DNA from 3 places in the Pseudomonas cerasi genome. Region 3 is predicted to be linked to each of the others. Evidence: predicted binding sites of a transcription regulator. Region 3 holds the regulator's gene; each other region holds the start of a gene.

Region 1 (4,258 bases), on a different contig from region 3:
TGCCGCAAGGCGGGCCGATAGCTGTCCGCGCGGGTCGGGTGCTCGATCAGGTAACCGTCGCCGCTCGTGGCAGGGCTGACTGAATAGGTACGTCCTTCAAGTGGCAACCACTGCTTGCCTTGCCAGGTGTACAGCCCGGTAGCGTCGGGCTGCAGACCCTTGGGCAGTACGATGTCATGGGCAAAGGGCGTCAGGTCAGGCTTCCACAGGCGGGTCGTGCCGCCCGGCAAATCCACGGGCTTGAGGCTGTTTACGAACTCGGGCGCCTGTACCGCCGGGATACCTGCGGCGCCCGTCGATGCAGCGCCAAGAGCCGATATCAGGGCAACGTTCTCGACTACATCGAACAGGTAGGCGAACGCCTGCTGTTTCTCGTCCTTGGCCCAGCTTTCCACGCCCTCATACACTTCGTGAACCAGCTGAATGGCGGTGACGGCCATCATCACTTCGCCCAATACCGGAACGACGAAGCCTGCGATATTCAGGACATTGAAGGCGGTGTCCATGAAGTACTGCACGCGCTCATCGAAGGTTTTCTGATCCTGTTCTGCTGTAGGCACACCATGAAACAGTGCGTCGTCGCGCAAAGCCTCGCGTTTGCGCTCGTGCAGGTTGTCCAGCAGTGGACCTTGCAGCACGGTTTCTCTCAGGTGGAGTCGGGCGTTTCGGTCCGCCTCACGCTCCAGCCACTTGCGCTCGAAAATGCCGCCTTTCTTGACTTTGGGGTATAGGCGCTCGGATAACTTTTCAAACAAGGCACTTCGATGGCGCGCCGGTATGAAGCGCATGAAGAAGTTCAGGTAGTCGTTGATGAACATCCGGTCGCGTAATTCATTTATGAAGACTTCGACCGAGTCGTATTCCTTCAACGGCGCAACGGGATCATCCGGGATATACACCACAATCCGCTCTGCCTGAGTGGCAATATCCCGGTCCTTGCCAATAACCAGAAGACCGCTCAGTTCGATATCGCCCAGGCACACAACGCTGCAGTTGACTGGCCGGTTATCGAGGCGGACTTGTTGCTTGCCATCGAGAAGCTCCAGTAATGCGCCTTGCAAATCCGGGCTGATCTGTTGTTGCAGGGATGCAATCTGCAACTGCAGCCGGATCGACGATGCTTCCAGCTGCATGAAGGTCTGGCGCAGCCTCGATGCCGCAGCGTCTTCCGTTTCGTCAGGGGTCGAAGGCGTGCTGAAGGCGGTCTGGATATGCGCTTGATATTGGCCGCCCAGGTCCAGCTCACGGCACAGCGCCGCAAAGCCGGCCGGGGAAATAGGCAGGGACTTGCCGGTGATCTGTGGGCCGAGGATTTCAAAGGAAGAAAACACCTGGGCCTTGATACCGGTGCTGGCGTCCATTGCGCCCGGTGCGGTTTCCCAGGCTTCGAAATTCTGTAGCGCAGCCTTGAGCAGGCTCTGGGTCGCGGCCCTCAGTGCAATGTTTGCCTGCGTTAGAGGGTCTCTGGATGCCGTATTGAACGATTGATCGACCCGCGCCCGACTGGCGTGGAACAGCCAGGTGTCGGTGACGTCCACCTCCAGCCCGAAGCGGTCCTTGATGGCGGCTGTCAGCAAGGGCCTTGCGAAGTCCTCCAGCGTCGACAGGCGATCCAGCGTCGGGCGAACCAGGTGCTCGTGCTTTCGGTGCTCGGCATACAGGCGCTGCAGTTCGGCGACCTGATCAGGGCTGGACTTGCGTGCGCCTTTCAGCCATTGCACGGGGCGCCGAGAGGCCTTGCGCAAGGCCGCATGGGTTGGCGGCTCAGCCTGAAGCAGCCACTCCGGGGCTTTGTCTTTTATCAGTTGCAGATGCGGGAGTGCAGAAGCCTTGCCCGACAGAGATAGATCCAGCATTTAAGTGCCTTGTCGTGAATGAACAACGACAAAGCTTACGGTCGTGACTTGCCGTACAAGTGCTAACTATCTATGTGCTTTCGCTGTTTCTGAAGACCATCGCTCAAGTAGTGGTGGCGATGGCCGACAAGACATTGGATGGGTGAAGGAGCGGTGATCGATAGCGGCCGTGACTTCGTTCTGTATTACCCATGTAACGTTTTACGGCTGGGCTATACTCACGCCGTTTGGACCGTCCGTCGGTCCACTTCTTGAACACGGCCCGACGCCGTCGTTGAACTCTTGAGGGCTGACTGTGAAGAACTGGACCTTGCGCCAACGGATTCTGGCGAGTTTCGCCGTCATCATCGCAATCATGCTGTTGATGGTCGTTGTATCTTATTCACGGTTGTTGTCCATCGAGTCCAGCGAGGAAGATGTGCGTCTGGATGCGTTGCCCGGCGTGTATTACAGCACCCTGGTGCGCAGTGCCTGGGGCGAGAGTTACATCCGCACGCTGGAGCTGATTGCCGAAGGGCAGGCGCGGCCGTTGACCAAGCAGGAAAAGGACCAGTTTCAGGGCTTTGACGAAAACCTGCAGGCACAGATGGACGGCTACAAAAAGTCCATCTTCGATGATGCAGACAGAGACAGCTTCGCGCTCTTCGAAAAGCGCCGCGAAGCCTATTCGCGCATGCTCGCCGATGTTCACGCCAAGTACGATAGCGGCGACTACGCAGGCGCGCGCGCCGAATTCTATGGCGAAGTGAACCCGGTCTGGCTCACGGGACGCAAGCAGCTCAATGATCTCATTGTGGCCAATAAACAGCTGGCTGATCAGGCCACCGCCAACATTGTCAACGCCGTGCTGGCTGCCAAGATCAGCATGATCCTGTCGCTGCTGGTCGCCGTGCTGGCGGCTGCGGCCTGCGGTCTGCTGTTGATGCGTTCGATCACGGCACCGATGCAATTGATCGTTCGGATCCTGGACGTCATGCGTACCGGCGACCTGAGCACTCGATTGAACCTGTCGCGCAAGGACGAGTTCAATGCGGTCGAGACCGGCTTCAACGACATGGTCACCGAGCTCACCGCGCTGGTTGCCCAGGCGCAGCGCTCCTCGGTACAGGTCACTACCTCGGTCACCGAGATCGCTGCAACGTCACGCCAGCAGCAGGCTACCGCCACCGAGACCGCTGCAACCACCACCGAGATCGGCGCCACGTCGCGGGAAATCGCCGCCACCTCGCGGGACCTGGTGCGCACCATGACCGAAGTCACTTCGGCGGCGGATCAGGCGTCGGTTCTCGCCGGTTCCGGCCAGCAGGGCCTGGCACGCATGGAAGACACCATGCATCAGGTGATGGGCGCTGCCAATCTGGTCAACGCCAAGCTGGCGATCCTCAACGAGAAGGCCGGCAACATCAATCAGGTCGTCGTCACCATCGTCAAGGTCGCCGACCAGACCAACCTGCTGTCGCTCAATGCCGCCATCGAGGCCGAGAAGGCCGGTGAATACGGTCGCGGGTTTGCAGTGGTTGCCACCGAGGTCCGTCGCCTGGCCGACCAGACTGCCGTCGCCACTTATGACATCGAGCAGATGGTGCGGGAAATCCAGTCTGCGGTGTCTGCGGGTGTGATGGGCATGGACAAGTTTTCCGAAGAGGTGCGCCGTGGCATGTTCGAGGTCACCCAGGTCGGTGAGCAGCTGTCGCAGATCATCCATCAGGTTCAGGCGCTGGCACCTCGTGTGCTGATGGTCAACGAAGGTATGCAGGCCCAGGCCACCGGCGCCGAACAGATCAATCAGGCGCTGGTACAACTGGCGGATGCCAGCAGCCAGACCGTCGAATCACTGCGCCAAGCCAGTTTCGCGATCGACGAGTTGAGTCAGGTCGCGGTCGGGCTGCGCAGCGGCGTTTCGCGTTTCAAGGTCTGAAGGATCAATGAGCGATCAATCGCCGAGGCGCAATGGCACGCCACTGACCGCCAGCAAGCTTTTTCTGCTGTTTTGCATCGGCGAAGACCGCTATGCGCTGGACGCGACCGAGATCGCCGAAATCCTGCCGCGGGTAAAACTCAAGGCGATTGCCCAGGCACCGCACTGGGTGGCGGGAATCTTTGCTCATCGCGGCGAGATTGTCCCGGTGATCGACATCAGCGCGCTGAATTCCGGTCAGCCAGCGCGCTCGCGTACCAGTACGCGCATGGTGCTGGTGCATTATCGCTACGACGACGCGCACCCGGCTCAGTTGCTCGGGCTGATTCTGGAGCAGGCGACCGAAACGCTGCGCTGCCCGGTTGCGCAGTTCAAGGCGTACGGGCTGGACAATCGCCTGTCACCTTACCTGGGGCCGGTCCGCGAGGACGAGCAGGGCCTGCTGCAGTGGATTCATGTTCACGAACTGTTGAGCGAGCCGGTC
Region 2 (4,258 bases), on a different contig from region 3:
GTGTCATCTGTCATACCGGCAAGCGGCTGGGTGGGCAGCCGTTCAGTCAATCGACAGCTCGCTGTCGCATTGACAGCGGTCAGACCATCGCCAGCGGCACCTTGCGAGTGGGCGCAGGCCATGCCAGATCGATATCGGCCAGATCACGCTCGGTCAGACGAATCTGCTCGGCCGCGATGTTCAGACGAATGTGTTCCGGGTTGGTCGCCTTGGGAATGGCGATCATGTTGTCCTGACGCAGCACCCAGGCCAAGGAAATCTGTGCCGGTGTTGCATCGTGGCGTTTGGCGATTTCGTGCAGGGCAGGGTGGTAGAGCAGATCGCCAGCCTGACCGATCGGGCAGTACGCCATCAACGGCAGATGACGGTCCGCGCTCCACAGCATCAGGTCGAACTCGATGCCGCGTTGCTCCGGGTTGTAGAGCACCTGATTGGTGGCACAACGCGGGTTGTTGAGCTCGATCATGTCCGGCACATCAAAGTTGGAAACACCCCAGGCACCGATTTTGCCCGCTTCACGCAGACGCTCGAATGCCTCGACCGTCTCGGTCAGCGGGTACTGGCCAGGCCAGTGCAGCAAGTACAGGTCGATGTAGTCGGTGTTCATTCGTCGCAGGCTGGCCTCGCACGCGGTCGGGATACCGGCGCGGCTGGCGTTGTGCGGGTAGACCTTGCTGACCACGAATACCTTGTCCCGCTGTCCGGCAATGGCTTGACCGACGATTTCCTCGGCTGCGCCATCGGCGTACATCTCGGCGGTGTCGATCAGGGTCAGGCCCTGTTCGATACCGAGGCACAGGCCCGCGATCTCTGCCGAGCGCTGATGCCCTTTTTCACCCATGTGCCAGGTGCCCTGACCCAGCACTGGTACGGTTCTGCCTGCCAGCTCCAGTGTGCGCATGTGACCCCCTGCAATTAAATAAGCAGCTAATGAGCGGTTGAATAAGCAGGTCTCAGGCAACAAGAGGCGCACGAGGTTCCGTACGCCCGCCAATCACCATGCAGATTTAAACCCGGAACTGCTTCAGCAAGGTGTTCAATTCTTCGCTCAACCCGCGCAGGTGCAGACTGGCCGAAGTCGACTGTTCGGCGGCCAGTGCCGTGCTCTGGGACAATTGTGCGGCCTGGGTAACGTTCTGGTTGATGTCATCCACCACGTGCGTCTGCTGCAGGGTGGCACTGGCGATGGAGGCGTTCAGGCTGTTGAGGTTGCGCAGCGCCTGACTGATTGAGGTCAGGCTCTGACCGGCCTGATTGGCCTGCTCGATGGTCAATTGCGAGGAACGGCTGCTGTCGCCGATCACCTTGACCGCTGCATCGGAATGCTTTTGCAGGCGTTCGATCATTGACTGGATTTCTGCGGTCGACTTCTGCGTGCGCTGGGCCAGCAGGCGCACTTCATCGGCCACCACGGCAAAGCCGCGGCCCTGCTCGCCGGCGCGCGCCGCTTCGATGGCTGCGTTCAGCGCCAGCAGGTTGGTCTGCTCGGCAATCGAACTGATCACTTCCAGCACGCTGCCGATCTGTGTGCTCTCGCTGGCCAGACTCTGCATCACTTGCACGGCCTGACCAATGGTGCTGGAGAGGTGTTCGATCTGGCGCAGGCTGTTATCGATATTGATTTGGCCCTGCTGTGCCTGCGACTCGGCATCGCGCATTTCGCTGGCGGCATGTTCAGCGTTCTTGGCCACGTCCTGCACGCCGTAGGTCACCTCGTTGACCGCCGTGGCAACCAGATCCATTTGCTGCGATTGTTTTTCGCTGCGGCCTTGCGCCTGTTCGGCGTCGCTGCCCAGATCGGTCGAGGCCTGGCCCAGCGCCACGGCAGAGTGCTGCAACTGACCGACGACATTGCGCAGCTTGGCGACAAAGGCATTGAAGTGCGTACCCAGTTCAGTGATTTCATCCTTGCCGTGGGTTTCCAGCGTGCGGGTCAGATCGCTTTCGCCACTGGCAATATCGGCCATCGCATCAACCGCCGCTCTGAGAGGGCGCACGATGCTGCGTACGATCATCACCAGCAGCAAGACCATGATCAGCACGATGCCGGCGATGAACATCCCGGCGTTCCACAGCTGTGTCTTGAACTCTGCCGCCACGTCGTCGACGTACACGCCGGAACCCAGAATCCAGCCCCATGGCTGAAACAGCTGCACGTAGGAGGTCTTTTTCACCGGCTCGCTGGCGCCGGGCTTGGGCCAGCGGTAATTCACCATCCCGGCACCCTGGGCTTTGACCAGCGTGACCATTTCGTTGAACACCGCAAAGCCATCCGGGTCCTTGATGGTCGACAGATCCTGGCCTTCAAGTTTGGGGTTGGTGGGGTGCATGATCATCACCGGGCGCAGGTCGTTGATCCAGAAGTAGTCGCTCTGGCTGTAACGCAGGCTCTTTATCTCTTTCAAGGCCTGCTGTTGCGCAGCCTCGCGTGTCATGCCGCCTGCAGCTTCAAGCCCCTGATAAAACGAGAGGATGCCGCTGGCAGTCTGCACCACATGCATGGTTTTCTCGGCCTTGGCCTGATACAGGTCGTTATGCAGCTGCCTGAGCAGCGTCGCCGACAGGACGAATAGCATCAGCACTGAAACGACAAGAATCAGCCACAGACGGCGACTGATGGACAAACTGCGCATACTCATGATTGGCATCCCATGCATTATTTTTTTTCTTCTGATGAATCCGATCCGCGCAACGCGCGATTCAGAGCCTTTCAAGCATCTCGGCGCATCCTGACCAAACATGAGCGGCCGGTCACACTTTTTAACGGCGTACACCGCTATGGCGAAAGGCTTACAGCAACAGACGCGATTGGCTCTATCGACGGACCCTCAGTGAATGTAGGATCCAATTCAACAGCTGCAGCGAAGGAACGCCGCAGTGATCAGGGAGGATCGACCATTGCCAGGAGGCTACTGACAGGATGTCGGAATGGTCATGTTGCAAAACCACCCGCTTCGGCGGGTTTTTTGCGTCTGCAGGAAAGCAGGGCGGGTTCAGCGGTCCGGCTCGCAGCCCTTGAGCACCAGCCTGAGGATGGTCCGGGTTGCCGCCTCGTAATCGGCGTCCTGCAGTTTTGCCTTGCCGGTGACCGTTGCGATCTGCCAGTCGAAATCGGCATAGGTCTGGGTCGCGGCCCAGATGGTGAACATCAGGTGATGAGGATCGAGCGGGGCGATCTGTCCGCTGTCGATCCAGGCCTGGATGCATTCGATGTTGTGCCGTGCCTGGCCATTGAGCTGTTCAATCTGCTGCGCTGTCAGGTGCGGGGCGCCATGCATGATCTCGCTGGCGAACACTTTCGAGGCGAAGGGCAGGTCGCGGGAAATCTGGATTTTCGAACGGATATAGCGGCTGAGGACTTCGGCAGGTATGCCTTCGGGATTGAAGGGTGTCGAGGCACGCAGAATGGGCTCGATGATGCTTTCCAGCACCTCGCGATAGAGGTTTTCCTTGGATTTGAAGTAGTAGTAGACGTTGGGCTTGGGGACACCGGCCTTGGCTGCGATGTCGCTGGTCTTGCTGGCGGCGAAGCCCTTGTCGGCAAACTCCTCGCTGGCAGCGCGCAGGATGAGTTCTTTGTTGCGCTCGCGGATACTGCTCATGACCCGGTTATTCCCTTGCCTGCATGGCGGTCGCGCATGTTAGCACCGGGTTTGCGCAGCGCTCAATGTTGACGGCCCGGGGCAGGGTTGCACCGGGCCGTCTACTCAGGCGCTCATCAGTTCCTGGACTCTGGCGGCCAACGCGTCAATCGCAAATGGCTTGGTCAGTACGCGCATTCCTGGCCCGAGCTGTTCGTCACCGATGGCGGCGTTTTCCGCGTAGCCGGTGATGAACAGTGTCTTCAGATGCGGGCGGACCTCGCGTCCGGCATCGGCCATTTGTCGTCCGTTCATGCCGCCCGGCAGGCCCACGTCAGTGATAAGCAGGTCGATATGCACATCCGAGCGCAGCAGTTTGAGGCCGGCCAGGCTGTCGGCGGCTTCGATCAGCGTATAGCCCAGGTCACCGAGGGCATCGGTGAGCAGCATGCGCACCGTGGGTTCGTCGTCCACGATCAGGATGGTTTCCCCGGACTGGGTAAACTCGAATGGCGCCTTGTGCACATCGCCTTCGTCCCTGGCCGCAGTACCCTCGTAGCGGGGCAGGTACAGCGATATCGCGGTTCCCTTGCCAACCTCAGACTGAATGCGCACGCGTCCGCCGGACTGATTGGCAAACCCGTAAATCATCGACAGGCCCAGCCCGGTGCCCTGAC
Region 3 (4,258 bases):
CGGTCTGCCATGCAGTGTTCATACGCGAACGTGCAGCCCTCGATGTGGTTTCGGTCTACGCAAGACAAGGTAAAGAAATAACATGGGCAGCATGCATCCCGTACAGGTTATCGCGGTGACCGGTGGCAAAGGTGGCGTCGGTAAGACTAACGTGTCAGTGAACCTTTCACTGGCCCTTGCCGAGCTTGGCCGTCGCGTCATGCTGCTGGACGCCGATCTGGGTCTGGCCAATGTCGACGTGCTGCTCGGGTTGACGCCCAAGCGCACGCTTGCCGATGTCATCGAGGGGCGTTGTGAGTTACGCGACGTGCTGTTGCAGGGGCCGGGCGGGGTTCGAATCGTACCCGCTGCTTCCGGCACCCAGAGCATGGTGCATCTGTCGCCCGCCCAGCATGCCGGCCTGATCCAGGCGTTCAGCGAGATTGGTGACAACCTCGATGTGCTGGTGATCGACACGGCTGCCGGTATCGGCGAGTCGGTGGTCAGCTTCGTGCGCGCCGCTCAGGAAGTGCTGCTGGTGGTGTGCGACGAGCCCACGTCGATCACCGATGCCTACGCCCTGATCAAACTGCTTAACCGCGATTACGGCATGAACCGCTTCCGGGTGCTGGCCAACATGGCACAGAGCCCGCAGGAAGGGCGCAACCTGTTCGCCAAGCTGACCAAAGTGACGGATCGTTTTCTCGATGTTGCGCTGCAGTATGTAGGTGCCGTGCCGTACGACGAGTGCGTACGCAAGGCGGTACAGAAACAGCGCGCCGTCTACGAAGCATTCCCGCGTTCCAAATGTGCACTGGCCTTCAAGGCCATTGCCCAGAAGGTTGATACCTGGCCGTTGCCAGCCAACCCGCGGGGTCATCTCGAGTTCTTCGTTGAGCGACTCGTTCACCAGACCAGTGCAGGGCCTGTGCAATGACTGCGAGCGGCTACCAGATGTACAGCAAGGCTTCCCGTAATTCACAATACGAGTTGATCGAGCGCTATGCGCCACTGGTCAAACGTATCGCTTATCATCTGCTGGCGCGCTTGCCGGCCAGTGTGCAGGTCGAGGATCTGATCCAGGCCGGCATGATCGGCCTGCTTGAAGTCTCCACCAAGTATGATTCCACCAAGGGTGCGAGTTTCGAGACCTATGCCGGCATTCGCATCCGGGGTGCGATGCTCGATGAGGTGCGTAAGGGGGACTGGGCGCCACGCTCGGTACACCGTAATACGCGTATGGTCAGTGACGCAATTCGGGCAATTGAAGCTAAAACCGGCCGTGACGCTAAAGATCACGAGGTTGCGGCCGAACTCCAGTTGAGTCTCGATGATTACTACGGGATTTTGAATGACACCTTGGGCAGCCGCCTCTTCAGTTTCGACGACCTGCTGCAGGACGGCGATCATGAAGGGCTGCACGAGGATGGCGCAAGCGGATCGCTTGAGCCGTCGCGCGACCTGGAAGACGAGCGCTTCCAGGCTGCGTTGGCCGATGCAATTGCCAATCTGCCAGAGCGCGAGCGTCTGGTGTTGGCGCTGTACTACGACGAAGAGCTGAACCTCAAGGAAATCGGAGAGGTTCTCGGGGTCAGCGAATCGCGGGTCAGTCAGTTACACAGCCAGTGCGCAGCTCGTTTGCGAGGGCGTTTGGGGGAGTGGCGAGCGCGTTGACAGGCAATGTGCGGTCTATGGCCGCGCGTTGACTGCAAGCCGGCTGTGCAGAGCGTTACGTGGTAACGGGGTGGACCCGTCAGAAGCCTGTCAGGTATTGCCTCGATGGGCTTGTTTCTCAGGTCCTTGCCTGTTGTTGTGCCAAGCCCGTCGTCGTTTCGTACAGCCGGGGGTGTGCTGTGCCAGTATTGAGTGAACAGCGTGTTCAGGTGCTGAATGCGTTAAAGACTGCTTGGAGGTCGAATTGGACAAGAACATGAAAATCCTCATCGTTGATGACTTCTCAACGATGCGGCGGATCATCAAGAACCTTTTGCGTGATCTGGGGTTTACCAACACATCGGAAGCGGACGATGGTCTGACCGCATTGCCGATGCTGCAGAGCGGTGCCTTTGACTTTCTGGTGACGGACTGGAACATGCCTGGCATGTCCGGTATCGATCTGCTGCGCGAAGTCCGCAAGGACGAACGCCTCAAGAGCCTTCCCGTGCTGATGGTCACTGCCGAAGCCAAGCGTGAGCAGATCATTGAAGCTGCCCAGGCTGGGGTGAACGGTTATGTAGTCAAGCCATTCACTGCCCAAGCCCTGAAAGACAAGATCGACAAGATCTTTGAACGCGTCAATAGCTGATGCAAGCCGCGAGGGCGCTATGGATAACAATGATTCGATGGCCGACTTTGAGTCGACCTTAAAAAGACACGCGCAGGAACTTGTCACCAGCCTTGAAAAGGGTCGTTTCGGTGACGCTGTGCAACTGATCCACGAACTCAACCAGACACGCGACCGCGGCCTTTATCAGGAAGTGGGCAAGCTGACTCGTGAGCTGCACAGTGCAATCGTAAACTTTCACATCGATCCGCACATGCCTCAAGCCGAGGAAGTGTCGCAGATCACGGATGCTACCGAACGCCTGTCGTATGTGGTGAGGCTGACCGAGAATGCGGCCAACCGCACCATGGACCTGGTGGAAGAGAGTACGCCGGTCATGAACGGCCTGAGTTCCGACGCCAAGGCGTTGAGCGATGACTGGGGACGTTTCATGCGCCGCGAAATCGGTGCCGAAGAGTTCCGCGAGCTGGCCAAGCGGGTCGATGGTTTTCTGACGCGTACCGAGAAGGAAACCCATCAGGTTTCCGCGCATCTCAACGACATTCTGCTCGCCCAGGATTACCAGGACCTTACCGGTCAGGTCATCAAGCGTGTGACGCAACTGGTGACCGAAGTCGAGAGCAATCTGCTCAAACTGGTGCTCATGGCCAGTCATGTCGATCGCTTCGCAGGCATCGAACATGACGAACAATCCATCCTCGATGAAAAAGATCCTAAAAAACATCTCACTCAGGGTGAAGGTCCGCAGATTCATGCCGATAAACGTGAAGACGTCGTATCCGGACAGGATGATGTAGACGATCTGCTATCGAGCCTCGGCTTCTAAGATCTGTAGACGGTTAATTTTAGGGAGCACCCCATGAGCTTCGGCGCCGATGAAGAAATCCTTCAGGATTTTCTGGTAGAGGCCGGCGAAATTCTGGAGCAGTTGTCAGAGCAATTGGTCGAGCTGGAAAGCCGACCGGATGATGCTGATCTGCTCAATGCAATTTTTCGCGGTTTTCACACTGTAAAAGGGGGCGCCGGCTTCCTCCAGCTCCATGAGCTGGTGGAGTGCTGCCACATCGCCGAAAACGTGTTCGACATCCTGCGCAAGGGTGAGCGTCGCGTTGATTCCGAACTGATGGACGTGGTCCTGGAAGCACTGGACACCGTCAACAGCATGTTCGGTCAGGTACGTGAACGGACTGACGTAACTCCGGCGACGCCAGAACTGCTGGCCGCGCTGTCGCGTCTGGCCGAGCCACAATCCGCCGACGAGGCCGCGGCTCCCGAGCCAGAGCCCGAGCCGGTGGTCGAAGTCCAGGCTGCTGCGGTTGCAGAGCCAGCGGCTGGCGACGAGATTACCGATGATGAATTCGAGCAACTGCTCGATTCGCTGCACGGCTCCAGCCCGGTGTCTGCAGCGCCTGCACAGGCGCCAGCAGCAGCGGCTGCGCCGGCGGGTGACGAAATCACCGATCAGGAATTTGAATCCCTGCTTGATCAGTTGCATGGCAAGGGCAAATTTGCGGCCGATGCTGCAACCGCTCCGGCCCCTGCACCTGTGGCGCAGGGCAGTGCAGCGCCTGCCGGTGACGAAATCACCGACGACGAATTCGAAGCGTTGCTCGATCAACTGCACGGCAAAGGTTCGTTTGACGCCGCGGTAGCGACGCCAGCAGCTGCTGCACCCGTAGCCGTTGCTGCCAAGGCGCCCGCTGCTGCGGCCGCGTCGGACGAAATCACCGATCACGAATTTGAAAACCTGCTCGACGAATTGCACGGCAAGGGCAAGTTCGAGCCTGAGGCGATTGTTGCCAAGGCATCTGCTCCGGCAGCCGCAGCGGCTGCTCCGCCACCGCCGCCACCTGCTGCCAAGCCTGCTCCGGCGCCTGCTGCGAAAGCAGAGCCGGCCAAACCTGCTTCGGCGCCAGCCCCTGCGCGCGCTCCTGCACCCAGCGGCGAAAAGCCGGTGGCGACAGAAGCCGAAACCACGGTTCGTGTCGATACCGC

Evidence for each region. The regulator FliA, encoded in region 3, starts transcription of late flagellar genes. The targets are predictions, from matches to a motif close to CTAAAGTTTNNNNNNNNNNNGCCGNTAA.
Region 1: PI739_RS02190 (methyl-accepting chemotaxis protein) is a predicted target of FliA. The motif match lies at 1,959-1,986, and genes of this name have one in related genera.
Region 2: PI739_RS03980 (methyl-accepting chemotaxis protein) is a predicted target of FliA. The motif match lies at 2,717-2,744, and genes of this name have one in related genera.

Annotation. Positions count from the first base shown of each region.
Region 1 covers NZ_JAQJVM010000001.1:479,327-483,584, forward strand. Annotated here, with positions in the region: gene PI739_RS02185 (NEL domain-containing protein) at 1-1,856, opposite strand, end outside; gene PI739_RS02190 (methyl-accepting chemotaxis protein) at 2,152-3,774, shown strand; gene PI739_RS02195 (chemotaxis protein CheW) at 3,782-4,258, shown strand, end outside.
Region 2 covers NZ_JAQJVM010000001.1:888,124-892,381, forward strand. Annotated here, with positions in the region: gene PI739_RS03975 (aldo/keto reductase) at 80-901, opposite strand; gene PI739_RS03980 (methyl-accepting chemotaxis protein) at 1,008-2,639, opposite strand; gene PI739_RS03985 (TetR/AcrR family transcriptional regulator) at 2,994-3,602, opposite strand; gene PI739_RS03990 (PAS domain-containing hybrid sensor histidine kinase/response regulator) at 3,708-4,258, opposite strand, start outside.
Region 3 covers NZ_JAQJVM010000002.1:241,824-246,081, reverse strand. Annotated here, with positions in the region: gene fleN (flagellar synthesis regulator FleN) at 83-916, shown strand; gene fliA (RNA polymerase sigma factor FliA) at 913-1,653, shown strand; gene PI739_RS10210 (chemotaxis response regulator CheY) at 1,910-2,284, shown strand; gene PI739_RS10205 (protein phosphatase CheZ) at 2,304-3,089, shown strand; gene PI739_RS10200 (chemotaxis protein CheA) at 3,123-4,258, shown strand, end outside.